4 regions of the Kitasatospora sp. NPDC086009 genome follow, and region 3 is predicted to be linked to each of the others. Evidence: riboswitches for the same ligand, from Rfam matches in the RefSeq annotation. Region 3 holds a riboswitch; each other region holds the start of a gene.

Region 1 (3,307 bases), on a different contig from region 3:
ACTTCCAGCCGGAGTACGCGCAGAAGCAGTTCCCGGCGGTGATCGTGAGCACCGGCTTCCCCGGGATCGCCAAGAACCTGGTGACCCGGCTGAACTACCCGGGCGCGGCGCTCAAGCTGCTCCAGGAGGGTCGGATGCAGCCGACCGTGATGGTGCTGATGCGCCCCTCGCCCGCCCTCCCGCAGGACACCGAGTGCGAGGACATCCCGGGCGGCGCGCAGTCGGAGACGTACTTCACCAAGGACGTCCCGGCCGCGATCCAGGCGACCTACCGGGTCTCCTCGGATCCGCAGGCCTGGGGCTTCATGGGCAACTCGACCGGCGGCTACTGCGCCCTCAAGCTCGCCATGCGGCACCCGGAGGTCTTCCCGACCGCCGTCTCGCTCTCCGGCTACTACCAGGCCGCCGACGACCCGACCACCGGCGACCTCTTCCGGGGCAGCCAGCAGCGTCGCAACGAGGCGGACCTGATGTGGCGGCTGAAGAACCTGCCGCAGCCCGGGGTGTCCGTCCTGCTGGCCGGGACCAGGGAGGGCGACGGCGACTACCGCCGGGACACCGAGGCCTTCGTGGCCGCCGCGCACGCGCCCATGAAGGTCTCCTACAGCATGATGAAGACCGGCGGCCACAACTTCGAGACCTGGAGCAGGCTGCTGCCGTCCTCGCTGGAGTGGCTCTCCCAGCACCTCAAGGTGCCGAGCCACACGGTCTGACCACCGCCGGGCCCGCCCGCCCGGCCAGAACGCCCGGATACCAGCGCGCCCGGTCACCAGGACGCCAGGACACTGGCGCCCCGGACCGGTCTCAGGCCACCGGCTCCAGCGTCCCGGTGTGCAGCTCGCCGACCCGGCCGCCCTCGCCCTCGTACGTCCAGAACGCGCGCACCGTCAGCCTGCCGAGGTCCATCACGTGGCTGACGGTGATGCCGCTCTGCTCGGTCCAGCTGACGAAGTACAGCTCCGGCCCGATCTCGGCGATGTGCAGCGCGACGTCCTCCCACTGGCCCGCCGACTCGCCGAGGCCCTCCCAGCGCAGCCGCTTGCCGTCGGGCGAGTAGGCGTTGCGGAAGGCCGCGCCGTTGTCGACCTGGAAGAGGTAGGTACGGCCGGCGAAGGCGGGCAGGGGCGCGGTCATGGCGGAGCGGGTCCTCGTCTCTCGTCTGTGCGGTACGGCTGGACTCCCAACCTATCCGACCGGCCGACCTTCGCGGCGGACATGCGGGCACCCGGCCCCGGAGCGGACACCGGGCCGGCGCCGCGCCCACCCCGGCGCCGCGCCCACCCCGGCCGGACCTCCGCCACCCGCTCGCCGGCCCGCCGCCGACCCCGTCGGCCGCCCCGCGCCCGCCCCACGCCCGCCCCCACGCTCGCCCCACGCCCCGCCCCGTCTCCAACTGATCAACTTCCCCGGTGACTTGATCCACTCCGGACGGCTCGCACTGTGAGCTGCGCGACAACACCCCCCGTCGGCTTGTCGACATTCGAGCGGCCTGCCTAGCCTGCACGAGTCCGTCTTCGCGGACCCCGCCGTCGGGACGCCGAGTCCTGTCCACCCGCCGGTCGGCAGTCGAGCACCGCAGCGGACGGGAGCGGGGGACCCAGGTCAGTGCCCGGCCCACGCGCTCGCGCGTGCGGACCGAGGCTAGGGGTGAAGCCGCTCCCACAGGCGGCCGGGCAACCTCAGCCCGAACCCGACAGCTCACCTCGCAGGCGTCTACAGAGGACTCCGCCATGCAGAAGCCTGCCCGGCGCGCGACCCCGCGCCACGCCCGCCCCTCCCACCGAGGCCGCAAGGCCGCCTTCGCCGCCACCGGAGCGCTCGCCATCAGCGGCGCCGGCCTGCTCGGCGTCCCGGCGCTCACCGGCGCCCAGGCGGCCACCGCGCCGACCGTCACCCAGGACAGGCTCGCCCCGGCCACCATGGTCGCGGGCAAGGCCACCACGGCCGCGCTGACCGTCCACTCCTCGTCCTGCTTCACGGCCAAGACCGTCGGCGTCGGCGTCCGCGACGCGGCCGGGCGCAACCTCGACTTCCCCGGCAACGTCTCCAACGCGCAGATCTGCCCCAGCGGCCTGTCGATCACCACCGGTGCCCGCACCCTGCCCGCCGGGACGTACACCCAGTTCGGCTTCTGGCAGGACCTCGGCGGTACCTGGCACAACCTGCCCTCGCGCCAGCTCGCGGTCTCCGACGCGACCGTCGCCCCCGCCCCGAGCCCGACCGCCACCCCCAAGCCCACCCCGACGCCGTCACCCACCGCGACCGCCACGCCGTCGCCCACCGCCCCGGCCCCCACCGCGCCGGCGACCGGCGCCCCGGTCGCCGGGAAGTCGCTGACCTGGTCGGACGAGTTCAACGGCCCGATCGCCTACGGCTCGCGCTGGACGGGTGACAAGAGCAGCGCCTACCACTACGGCAACCACAACCCGGACGACAACAAGCTCGACTGGCTGAACAAGAACAACGTCTCGGTGGCCGGCGGCGTCGCCACGTTCACCGCCAAGCCGGGCGCCAACACGCTGGAGAACGGCAAGAAGTCCTGGGACACCGGGCTGCTCACCACCGAGTACTCCAGCGAGGGTTTCCAGGTGAAGACCGGCGACTACGCCGAGACCCGGGTCAAGCTCCCGGCCGGCACGGGCGCCTGGCCGGCCCTGTGGACCTGGAAGAACGGCAACGGGGAGATCGACTCCTTCGAGTACCACCCCGACAACCCGAACCTGCTGGAGCTGACCAACCACGTCAACCCGGGCCACCTGTACTACACCGACGCCAAGGCGATCGCGAAGGACGGCTGGGTCACCATCGGCACCCACTACGGCGCCACCTCGGTCGACTGGTACGTCAACGGTACGAAGGTGTTCTCGGACGGCAAGGGCGTCGGCGCCAACTGGTCCGCGTACCTGATCCTCAACCTGTCCCTGAGTGCAGGGCAGTACCACGCCGCGCCGCAGGGCACGGCCCCGATCACCTTCGCCGCGGACTACGTCCGGGTCTACCGCTAGGAAGCCACGCGCGGGGGCCGCCTGGACGGGATCCGGGCGACCCCCACGCGGCTCCGGTGGCCCCGCTCAGCCGCGGGTGCTCTCCACGACGTGGACCGTGAACGGCTGGCGGTTGTTCGCCTCGTTCCGGTCGTCGTCGCTGCGCACCGCCACGTAGCCGCCGTCCAGATCGCCGAGGGGGACGGTGGAGGCCACCCGGAGCGGGATCAGTGCGGTCGCGGTCCGGTACCGCTTCAGCCCGGCCGGGAAGGTGCAGCGCACCCGGTGGCCGTTCTGGAACTCGTAGCAGTTGTCCGGGAAGA
Region 2 (3,307 bases), on a different contig from region 3:
TCCGGCGACGGCGGCCAGGGTGAGGGCCTCGGGGCCCTGTTCGTCGATGAGGGCGAGGGCGTGGTCGACGACCTGCTCGGGGGTCAGTCCGACTCGGGGCATGGTGCGGTCTCCGTGGGCGAGGTAGCGGGCGGGCTCGGGCCGGCGCGGCGCGGAAGGGCGGGCTCAGGCCAGCTCGGCGAGGAAGGGCAGCAGGGCGTCGGCGGTGGCCTGCGGCCGGTCGGCCATCGGGTAGTGCCCGGAGCCCTCGACCATCACCTTGCGGCCGTTCAGCGCGGCGGCCTGCCGGTCGGCGACCAGCTCGGGGTCGGGGAAGTCGGGGTCCTTGGTGCCCATCAGGACCAGCGCCGGGCAGCTCACGGCGGCGGTCCAGCCGTTCGGCGCGGAGTCCCCGCGCACGTAGCCCCGGGTGGCCTGCTTGCGGCCCGGCGTGCGCATCGCGGCGACCAGTCCGTCCACGTAGGCGTCGAAGTCGGCCGGCTTGGGACCGGGGTACGCCATCTTGCGGTGGTAGAGGCCCCAGAACGCGGGCGAGTGCACCAGCAGGACGCCCATCACGCCGAACATCGCGCGCTGCAGCGCGTTCGGCGGCGGGTTCTCGACGAAGGCGTCCACCAGGACGATCCCGGCGACCCGCTCCGGCGCGTCCCCGGCCACCTTGACCACCGTCGCACCGGCGTAGGAGTTGCCGACCAGCGTGGCGCGGTCGATGCCGAGGTGGTCCAGCAGGGCGAGGACGTCGGTGGCGATCGCGGCCGGCGTGTAGTCGTCCCAGGCGATCGAGGACTCGCCGAAGCCGCGCAGGTCCAGGGTGATCACCCGGTGGCCCGCGGCCACCAGCAGCGGGCGCAGGTGCCGGTACGCGGCACGGCTGTCGAGCATCCCGGGGAGCAGGACGAGGGGGGCGCCGTCGCCCTGCTCGGTGTCGTCGAAGGCCAGCCGGCCGCCGGGGAGGTCGAGGTACTGGGTGCTGGGGGTGAAGGTGCCGGGCATGGGGGCCTCCTCGGTCCGCGGAGCTGTCGGCGTTGCACCGATAGCCATAAAGCTAAGGCTAATAGCCTTAGCCGTCAAGCCCTCGACCGGTCGGCCCCCGGGGGCGGCCCCGGTACCGCGGCTCAGACCCCCTCCACCTTGAACGGGTCGTGCTCGGCGAGCAGCTTCTCCAGCCGCGCCTGGTCCACCCGGGTGACGATCTCGTTGGTCTCCTGCCGGTCCCGGATCACCTTGGCCAGGGTGAAGGCGGAGGTGACGGTGTAGAGCAGGCCGACCGCGAGGAAGGCGCGGGTCCAGCCGCCGACCGGCAGATAGGCGATGCCGACGGCGAGGGCGCCGCCGGAGAGGGCGAAGGAGAGGACGGCCTGGAGGTGGTACGCGGCCGTGGTGCGTGACTGCATCGGTGCGTTCATGGCGCCAGGATGGCCGCGCCGGGAGTGCCGCACATGAGTAGGAGTACTCAAGTGGGGGGCCGTTCGTTGACGTCCCCTCACGTTCGGTGGTGTCAGTTGCCGTCGATCCGCCCAAATCGCCCATCAGGTCACGTACCGCCCGGGTAGTATCCGGCTGTCCCGAACGGACGGCTTGGAATCAGAGGCTCCTAGGATTAACGTTTGATAACGCAGCGCGGTTCGTAACGCCGTACCCAGACGGCACCGTGCGCCGTCGCCTAATCCCGCCGGCCGGCCTCCGGGCAGGCCAGGGAGCCGGGGAACCATGTTCCTTGGGGTGAATCGGCCGGGCCCAGGCCCAGCCGTAGGAGACCTTCCTGCTCCGAACCCGTCAGCTAACCCGGTAGGCGCGAAGGAAGGAAAGGAGCGCGCCTCCGTGGCGTCGTCGCACTCTCCGGCACACCTGCCCGGCTCCCCCGCCGGCACCCAGCTGCTCGACCACCCCTGGCCGCCCGCCCACCCGGGCGAGTTCGGCGGGTCCGGCGCCGAGACCGGGCCGCAGGCCCCCGACAGCAACCGGCACCGGATGCCCCGTCAGACCCGCGGCACCGCCCCGCTGCTCGGCGTCACCGCCGTGGCCGCCACCCTCGGGGCGACCGGCTTCGCCTCCGCCACCCCGGCCGCCGCCCCCGCCGTCGAGGTCCCGGACGAGACCCCGGTCGCGCTCGCCGCGGACCCGGGCCTCGCGCTCGCCGCCCGGATCCAGCAGCAGGCCGACAGCCAGCGCACCGCCGCCGAGGAGGGCGCCCGGCTGCAGGCCGCCAAGGAGGCCGAGGTCAAGCGCGCGGCCCAGCAGCAGGAGGCCAAGCAGGCCGCCGAGGAGGCCGAGAAGGCCAAGCTCGCCGCCATCGAGCTGCCGGTGCGCGACTACCACCTCTCGGCCCACTACGGCCAGAGCGCCTCCTACTGGGCCCACCTGCACACCGGCCTGGACTTCGCCGCCGACACCGGCACCCCGGTCTACGCGGTCGGCCAGGGCACCATCACCTCGGCCGGCTGGGCCGGGTCGTACGGCTACCGGATCGTCGAGACGCTGCCCGACGGCACCGAGATCTGGTACTGCCACCTCTCCTCGATCATCAAGGGCTCCGGCAAGGTCGTCCCCGGCCAGCAGCTCGGCAAGGTGGGGGCCACCGGCAACGTCACCGGCCCGCACCTGCACCTGGAGGTGCGCCCCGGCGGCGGTGCCCCGGTCGACCCGGAGAGCTGGTTCGAGCAGCGCGGCGTGACCCCCTGACCGGCGTCACCTTCTGACAGCCCGCCGCGGTGCCCCGGTCGTCGTCACGACGGCCGGGGCACCGTCGCGTCTCAGGCCCCGGCGGCCGCGTCGGCCCCGTCCGGCCGGTCGGCGGACCCGTGCACGTGCACGTGCCCGTCCCCGGGCGCGTAGCCGTCCTCGTCCCCGTACTCGTGCCCGTACTCGTCCCCGTACTCCCCGGCCTCCTCCGCCTCGCCGGGTGCCCCGGGCAGCTGCGCCAGGTACGCGTCGATCTCCTCCTGGCCCGGCTCCGGGGCCAGCTCCGGGAACTCCTCCACCAGCAGCCGCGGCAGCCCCGGCACCGTCCACTCGCCGAAGAGGTCCAGCGCGGCCTCGACGGCGGCCTCCTCGAACGCCCCGAAGTCCCCGGCCAGCTCGTCGGGCATCGGCCGGCCCTGCGCGGTGAGCTCCTCCAGGTTGCGGTAGCTGCGCCGCATCAGCCCCTGCTCCAGCAGCCGCCGGGCACCGTCGGTGGCCATCCCGACGCTGAGCGGCCGGGCGCCGTCCCAGCCCCCGTCGTCCACCGGGTCCAGCGCGCCCGTCGCCTCCAGCCGCTCGTAGGCGGCCGCCCGGTCCTCCGGCGCCAGCTCCCGGAACGCCTCCA
Region 3 (3,307 bases):
GACCTCCACCGCCGCGAGCACCGTCGCGGTCAGCGGCGCGACCAGCAGGACCATCCCGCAGCCCATCACGGTGGCGGCCGGCAGCACGTCCGTCCAGTACGAGGCGTCGGAGCCGATCCGCAGCATCAGCAGGACCCCCGTCGCGCAGAGCAGCGGCCCCACGGTGAGCGGGAGGCGCGGGCCGATCCGCTTGCCGAGCCGGCCGGCCCGGGCGGACAGCGCGAGCATCAGCACGGTGATCGGCAGCAGGGCGAGCCCGGAGACCAGCGGGGAGAAGCCGGAGACGATCTGCAGCTGGACGACCAGGAGGAAGAAGACGCCGCTGAACGCCGCGTAGACGCAGAGGGTGACCAGGTTCACCGCGGTGAACAGGCGGGAGGAGAAGAGGCCGAGCGGCAGCATCGGCTCCGGGACGCGGCGTTCGACCACCACGAAGGCCGTGCCCAGCAGCAGGCCGGCCGCGCCGGACACCCACACCACGGCCGAGAGCCCGTCGCCCGCCGCGGTCAGCGCGTAGGTGACCGAGCCCAGCGCGAGCGCGGCCAGCGCCGCGCCGAGGACGTCGAACCGGCCGGTCGCGCTCTCGTCCCGGCTCTCCGGGACGTGCCGGGAGGCCACCGCGACCACCAGGGCGGCGAGCGGGACGTTCAACAGGAAGATCCACCGCCAGCCGGGGCCGTCCACCAGCCAGCCGCCGAGGAACGGGCCGATCGCGGCGGACACCCCGCCGAGGCCGGACCAGAGGCCGACCGCCGCCGAGCGGTCGTCAGGGTGGAACACCGCCTGGAGCATCGCCAGCGAGCCGGGGGTGAGCAGCGCCCCGCCGACGCCCTGCACCGCGCGGGCGGCGACCAGCACCTCGATGGTGGGGGCCGCGGCGCAGGCCGCCGAGGCGGCGGCGAACCAGAGCACGCCGATCAGGAAGACGCGGCGCCGGCCGTAGCGGTCACCGAGCGCGCCGCCGAGCAGGATCAGGCCGGCCAGGGTGAGCAGATAGGCGTTGAGCGTCCATTGCAGGGCGGCGAGCGGAGCGCCGAGATCGGTGCCGATCCGGGGCAGTGCGACGTTGACGACGGTGCCGTCGAGCATCGCCATGCTGGAGCCGAGCACCGTCGCCAGTAGTACCCAGCGGCCCTGCGCGGTGCCCAGGCGCAGGGTGCCGGCCTCGGAGGTGGCCACCGCCTGATCCTGCGCTCCGGGAGGCGACGTGACAAGGGTCACCGGGGGTGTGTCGGCGGATGGCTTTCCGTAGGTGATCGCATGCGTACGGACACCGAAATCGGCGGAGCGTCGTGGATCAGTGGCACGCGGTGAATCGATTGTGCACATACTGTGCAGCCGATCATTCGGAGTGTCACGGCCTTCCCGGTAGTGGTTGTCGATTCAAGAGATCGACATTGCTTCGCCCGGGCGGATGAGTTTTAGTTCAGCGACCGCCCGGCATTGGACCGGGTGGCCACCGGGTGGAACGCCTAGTCCTGCCGCTGCCCGGTGGTACGAACCGAACTCTGTACGGCAGGAGCGGGGGACCCAAAGGTAAGTCGCCGGACCGGAATTCACGGTCCGGCTTGGGGTGAAGCCGCGCTATGCGGCCGGGCAACTCCAGCCCGAACCCGACAGCTCACCTCGCAGGCGTCGGAGAGGACAGTTCGCCATGCCCGCACAGGCTCGTCGTATCACCCTGCCCCGCGCCGCCCGCATCGGCATCGCCACCGCCGTGACCGGCGCCGCTTTCGCCCTCCCGCTGGTGACCACCATCAGCGCCCAGGCCCACACCGCCCCGGCCGCCAAGCCCGCGCAGACCTCCACCTGGACCGGCGCCACCAGCGTCGATGCCGCGCCGGCCGCTGCCGCGCAGCCGGCCGCCGAGGCCGCCAAGCCGGCCGCCGCGCCGGCCGAGGAGAGCTACAAGGTCGTCGGCGGGGACACCCTGTCGAAGATCGCCGACGCCAAGCAGGTCGAGGGTGGCTGGAAGGCCCTCTACGACCACAACCGCTCGGTCGTCGGTGCCAACCCGAACCTCATCTTCCCGGGTCAGCAGCTCGCGCTGGGTGCCAAGGCCGCCGCCGCTCCGGCCGCCGCCGAGGCCGCCAAGCCCGCCGCCCCGGCCGCCAAGCCGCAGGTCTCGCAGGACGCGCAGAAGCCGGCCGCCCAGCACGCCGCCCCGAAGCCGGTCCAGGCCGCCAAGCCCGCCGAGGCCCCGGCCGCCAAGCCGGCCGCCCCCGCCGCCAAGCCGGCCGCTCCGGCCGCTCCCGCGGCGCCGGCCGCCGCGGCCAGCACCTCGGGCTTCGTCGCCCCCCTCGCCAACCCGAAGCTCGGCACCGCCTACGGCGTGGCCGGCTCGATGTGGGCCTCCGGTCACCACACCGGTGCCGACTTCGTCGCCTCCACCGGCACCCCGCTGCGCGCCGTCGGCGCCGGCACCGTGGTGAAGGCCGGCAACGGCGGCGCCTACGGCAACGAGGTCGAGATCAAGCTCGCCGACGGCCACTACGCCGAGTACGCGCACCTGTCCTCGATCGGTGTGAAGATCGGTCAGACCGTCACCGCCGGCCAGCAGATCGGCCTCTCGGGTGCCACCGGCAACGTGACCGGCCCGCACCTGCACTTCGAGATCCGCACCGGCTCGGAGTACGGCTCGGACATCGACCCGATCGCCTACCTGCGGGCGCACGGCGTCTCCCTCTGACCTGAGGTCGGACTTCCGCTGGGTGCGGGGCGTACGACCTCCCGGGATGGTCATGTCGGGTGACCGCTCGACCGGGTGATCGCCGCACCGTCAGCGGATCATGGGCGCGGGACACGCCCTGGCCGGCCCGGCTCGCGAATTTCCTTCGCGAGCCGGGCCGGCCTTTTTCGTGCCCTTCTGACAGGCAGATGCCCCCCCGCGATCAGGGTTTCCGTCCGGCTTTTCCGAGTGGTCGGTTCCGTCGTGCGGAAGGCCTTTCCGGAAGGCCTTCCTGGGGGCCTTCCGGGCGATGACGACGGGCCGTCCGCGGTCGGACGGGCCGTCAATTCTCGGTCGGCGGTCGCGGTGAAAGGAATGGGCCGCCCCGGCGGGGGGTCAGGACCGGTGGGCGGGCAGGTCGCTGTTGGCGGCGGTCAGCAGCTGGTGCACGCGGTGGCCGAACTCGTCCGCGTCGCGGGCCGGCGCGGGGAAGACCAGGCGGACGTCGCGGTGGCCGTAGGGGTGGTCCAGACGGAGCACCAGGCCGTGCCGGTCGAGGGCCAGCGGGCGGACGTTGGGGTGTCCGACGAGCAAATCGCGGTCCAGCAGCCGGGTGAGCAGGGCGAGGGCGTCCGGGTG
Region 4 (3,307 bases), on a different contig from region 3:
TTTTCCGGATTCTCACTCGTTCGGGTGAGTCCGTTGGAAGAAGGAGCCGGTCACTTGGCCACCCACCGCCGTCCCAAGCAGTCGAGCCGTGCACGGGTCACCGTGCTGACCGCTGCCGCTGCGACCGCGGTCGCCCTCTCGGCCCAGGTCAGCGCCCACGCCGCGCCCAGCCCGTCCCCCAAGAAGGAGGACGTGAAGGCGCAGGTCGACCAGCTGCAGGAGGAGGCCGAGCAGGCCACCGAGAAGTTCAACGGTGCCAAGGAGCGGGCGGACCAGCTGCGCAAGCAGGCGGACCAGCTCCAGGACCAGGTGGCTCGCGGCCAGGACCAGATGACCCAGCTTCAGGGCGGGCTGGCCGAGGTCGCGGCCGAGCAGTACCGGACCGGCGGCATCGACCCGTCCGTCCAGCTGATGCTCGCCTCCGACCCGTCCGGCTACCTGGACAAGGCCGCCAGCGTCCAGCAGGCCAGCTCCAGCCAGACCGAGGCGCTCAAGGGCCTGCAGGACCAGCAGCGCCGGCTGGACCAGCAGAAGGCCGAGGCGGCCGCCGTCCTCGCCTCGCTGGACAGCACGACCAAGGACCTGAACCAGTCCAAGGCCGAGGTCAACAAGAAGCTCAAGGAAGCCCAGGACCTGCTGAACTCGCTCAGCGCCGCCGACCGGGCCGCGCTGAAGGCCGCCCAGCAGCAGGCCGACCGGGCCTCGCGCGGCAGCGAGCGCACCGACCTGAGCAGCCTCCCGCAGGGCAGCGGCTTCGCCGGGCAGGCCGTCGCCAACGCGATGAGCAAGCAGGGTTCGCCGTACGTCTGGAGCGCGGTCGGCCCGAACTCCTTCGACTGCTCCGGTCTGATGGTCTGGTCGTACGCGAAGGCCGGCGTCTCGCTGCCGCGCACCTCGCAGGCGCAGGCCAACTACGGCTCGAAGGTGGCCTCGCTGGCCGACGCCCAGCCGGGCGACCTCATCATCTACCGCCCGGACCGCAGCCACGTCGGGATGTACATCGGCAACGGGATGGTGGTCCACGCGCCGCACACCGGTGACGTGGTGAAGGTGATGAAGGCCGACGCGATGCCGATCAACGCGATCCGCCGGGTCTGACGGACCGACATGCCCACGGGCCGGGATCCGGCCCTGTGATCCGCGCCACCCCCGGAACCGGGGGTGGCGTCGGTGTCTGCGGCCGCATCATGACAAACGATCAGCTCCATGTGGGCGCGTGATCACACCCGGTCATATTCACAAATGAACTTGGATATTCTTCCGGCATTTTTCTGACAAGGATTTGAACGGATCACGGTTCTGTTACTAGGGTCGTGCCTCGAACCACCGCACAGTCGATCACCCAGCAGGGGTGGCGGCGGAGGTTTACCGCCGAGTTCGTGAAGCAGCGGGGCAGAGCATCTGCCCGTCGGGGAGTCCAGTAGTCGGGGGCGCTGTGGAACGGAGCCGGGGAACCATGTTCCTCCGGGGTGAATCGGCGCCAGGTCGACCGTCGTGCGGTCGGTGAGGCGTCGTAGGGCACGCTTCCGGCCCGAACCCGTCAGCTCACCCGGTAGGCGGACGTAGGAAGAAGGAGTCCGCCTTCGTGGCGTCCCATCGTCGTCCCAAGCCCGCCGGCCGCGCCCGGGTCTCGATTCTGACCGGTGTCGCCGCCGCGGCGGTCGCGCTCTCCGCGCAGTCCGGCGCCCACGCCGACCCGACGCCGACCAAGGATCAGGTCAAGGAGCAGATCGACCAGCTCAACGAGCAGGCCGAGCAGGCCACCGAGAAGCTCAACGGTGCCCAGGCCAAGCAGCAGGAGCTGCAGAAGCAGGTCGGTGAGCTGCAGGACAAGGTGGCCCGTCAGCAGGCCGCGGTGACCGAGGCCCAGGGCGGTCTCGCCGAGATCGCCGGCGAGCAGTACCGCAACGGCGGCATATCGCCGACCGTGCAGCTGATGCTCTCGTCCAGCCCGGACAGCTTCCTCAGCCAGGCCGGCGCCATCAACCAGGCCGGCAGCACGCAGTCCGGTGCGCTGAAGGACCTCCAGGAGCAGCAGCGCAGGCTCGACCAGGACCGCAACGAGGCCCAGGGCAAGCTCGGCGAGCTCGAAGCCACCACCCAGCAGCTGAAGGCCTCCAAGGAGGAGGTCCAGGGCAAGCTGGCCAAGGCCCAGGACCTGTACAACTCGCTGTCCGAGCAGGAGCGCCAGGCGATGCGCGCGGCCGAGGAGAAGGCCGCCGCCGAGGCGAAGGCCAAGGCGGACGCCGCCAAGGCCGAGGCCAAGGCCAAGGCGGACGCCGACCGCGCCTCCCGCGACAACACCCGCGACCAGCTGCCCGCCCCGTCGTCGCCGGCCGCCAAGCCCGCCGCCGCGGCCGCCGCGCCGTCCGCGCCCGCCGCCAACGGCTCGCGCGCCGCCGCCGCGATCGCCGCCGCGGAGAGCAAGCTGGGCGCCCCGTACGTCTACGGCGCGGCCGGTCCGAGCTCCTTCGACTGCTCCGGCCTGACCAGCTGGGCCTACGCCCAGGCGGACGTGTCGCTGCCGCGCACCTCGCAGTCCCAGGCCACCGCCGGTACCAACGTGGGCACCAATATCGCCAACGCCCAGCCCGGCGACCTGATCATCTACCGTGCGGACCGCAGCCACGTCGCGCTCTACGTCGGCGGCGGCCAGGTCATCCACGCGCCGAAGCCCGGCGCGAACGTCCGGTACGAGACCGCCAGCATGCTGCCGATCTCGGCCATCGTGCGCGTCTGATCCGACGTCTGCTCCCGCAGGCCCGGTCTCCCCTCGTGGGAGGCCGGGCCTGCGGCTTTCGTGCTGGACCGTGCTGATGTCCGATTGCGGGTCAAATATTCGGGTTGGGAGGGGTTTGGACTCGCTCGCCCGGACTCGCTAACGTCTGCCACCGGACTCCCGCTCGACAGCCGCCCGCACCGGTGCGGCGGCGGGGCCGGGTCGCAGGATCGGAGTTACCGTCGTATGGCCGTGCACCGCCGTTCCCCCCTGCCGGGCGCGTTCGCCCGTGCGCTGGTGCTGACCGCCGCGGCCACCACCGCGCTGGGGGTGGCCACGGGGGGTGCCGCCCAGGCCGCCCCGGGCACGCCGGACGGGCCGTCGAACCGCAAGGACGTCAAGGCGCAGGTGGAACAGCTGTACGACGAGGCCGAGCAGGCCTCGGAGAAGTACAACGCCGCACTGGACGTCCAGCAGCGCCTCCAGCACGAGACCGGCACGCTCCAGCAGCAGGTCGCCGTCGCCCAGGGCGAGCTCAACGAGCTCCGCGGCGACCTCGCCACCGTGGCCGGCGCCGAGTACCGGGGC

Evidence for each region. A riboswitch is a leader RNA that binds a small molecule or an ion and turns the genes downstream of it on or off. The one in region 3 is predicted to bind cyclic di-AMP.
Region 1: it holds a riboswitch for cyclic di-AMP, as region 3 does, so the genes downstream of both, ACIF6L_RS10250 (hypothetical protein) here and ACIF6L_RS29065 (peptidoglycan DD-metalloendopeptidase family protein) in region 3, are expected to answer to the same signal.
Region 2: it holds a riboswitch for cyclic di-AMP, as region 3 does, so the genes downstream of both, ACIF6L_RS05575 (M23 family metallopeptidase) here and ACIF6L_RS29065 (peptidoglycan DD-metalloendopeptidase family protein) in region 3, are expected to answer to the same signal.
Region 4: it holds a riboswitch for cyclic di-AMP, as region 3 does, so the genes downstream of both, ACIF6L_RS07820 (NlpC/P60 family protein) here and ACIF6L_RS29065 (peptidoglycan DD-metalloendopeptidase family protein) in region 3, are expected to answer to the same signal.

Annotation. Positions count from the first base shown of each region.
Region 1 is NZ_JBITSA010000003.1:240,848-244,154, reverse strand. It holds gene ACIF6L_RS10260 (alpha/beta hydrolase) at 1-713, shown strand, start outside; gene ACIF6L_RS10255 (MoaF-related domain-containing protein) at 805-1,134, opposite strand; cyclic di-AMP (ydaO/yuaA leader) riboswitch at 1,603-1,726, shown strand; gene ACIF6L_RS10250 (hypothetical protein) at 1,731-3,005, shown strand; gene ACIF6L_RS10245 (hypothetical protein) at 3,072-3,307, opposite strand, start outside.
Region 2 is NZ_JBITSA010000001.1:1,241,800-1,245,106, forward strand. It holds gene ACIF6L_RS05560 (TetR/AcrR family transcriptional regulator) at 1-102, opposite strand, end outside; gene ACIF6L_RS05565 (alpha/beta fold hydrolase) at 166-993, opposite strand; gene ACIF6L_RS05570 (YiaA/YiaB family inner membrane protein) at 1,116-1,406, opposite strand; cyclic di-AMP (ydaO/yuaA leader) riboswitch at 1,651-1,809, shown strand; gene ACIF6L_RS05575 (M23 family metallopeptidase) at 1,822-2,682, shown strand; gene ACIF6L_RS05580 (hypothetical protein) at 2,754-3,307, opposite strand, start outside.
Region 3 is NZ_JBITSA010000015.1:36,275-39,581, forward strand. It holds gene ACIF6L_RS29060 (MFS transporter) at 1-1,179, opposite strand, end outside; cyclic di-AMP (ydaO/yuaA leader) riboswitch at 1,490-1,650, shown strand; gene ACIF6L_RS29065 (peptidoglycan DD-metalloendopeptidase family protein) at 1,655-2,689, shown strand; gene ACIF6L_RS29070 (DUF2470 domain-containing protein) at 3,065-3,307, opposite strand, start outside.
Region 4 is NZ_JBITSA010000002.1:480,181-483,487, forward strand. It holds gene ACIF6L_RS07815 (NlpC/P60 family protein) at 55-1,098, shown strand; cyclic di-AMP (ydaO/yuaA leader) riboswitch at 1,422-1,575, shown strand; gene ACIF6L_RS07820 (NlpC/P60 family protein) at 1,586-2,740, shown strand; gene ACIF6L_RS07825 (NlpC/P60 family protein) at 2,966-3,307, shown strand, end outside.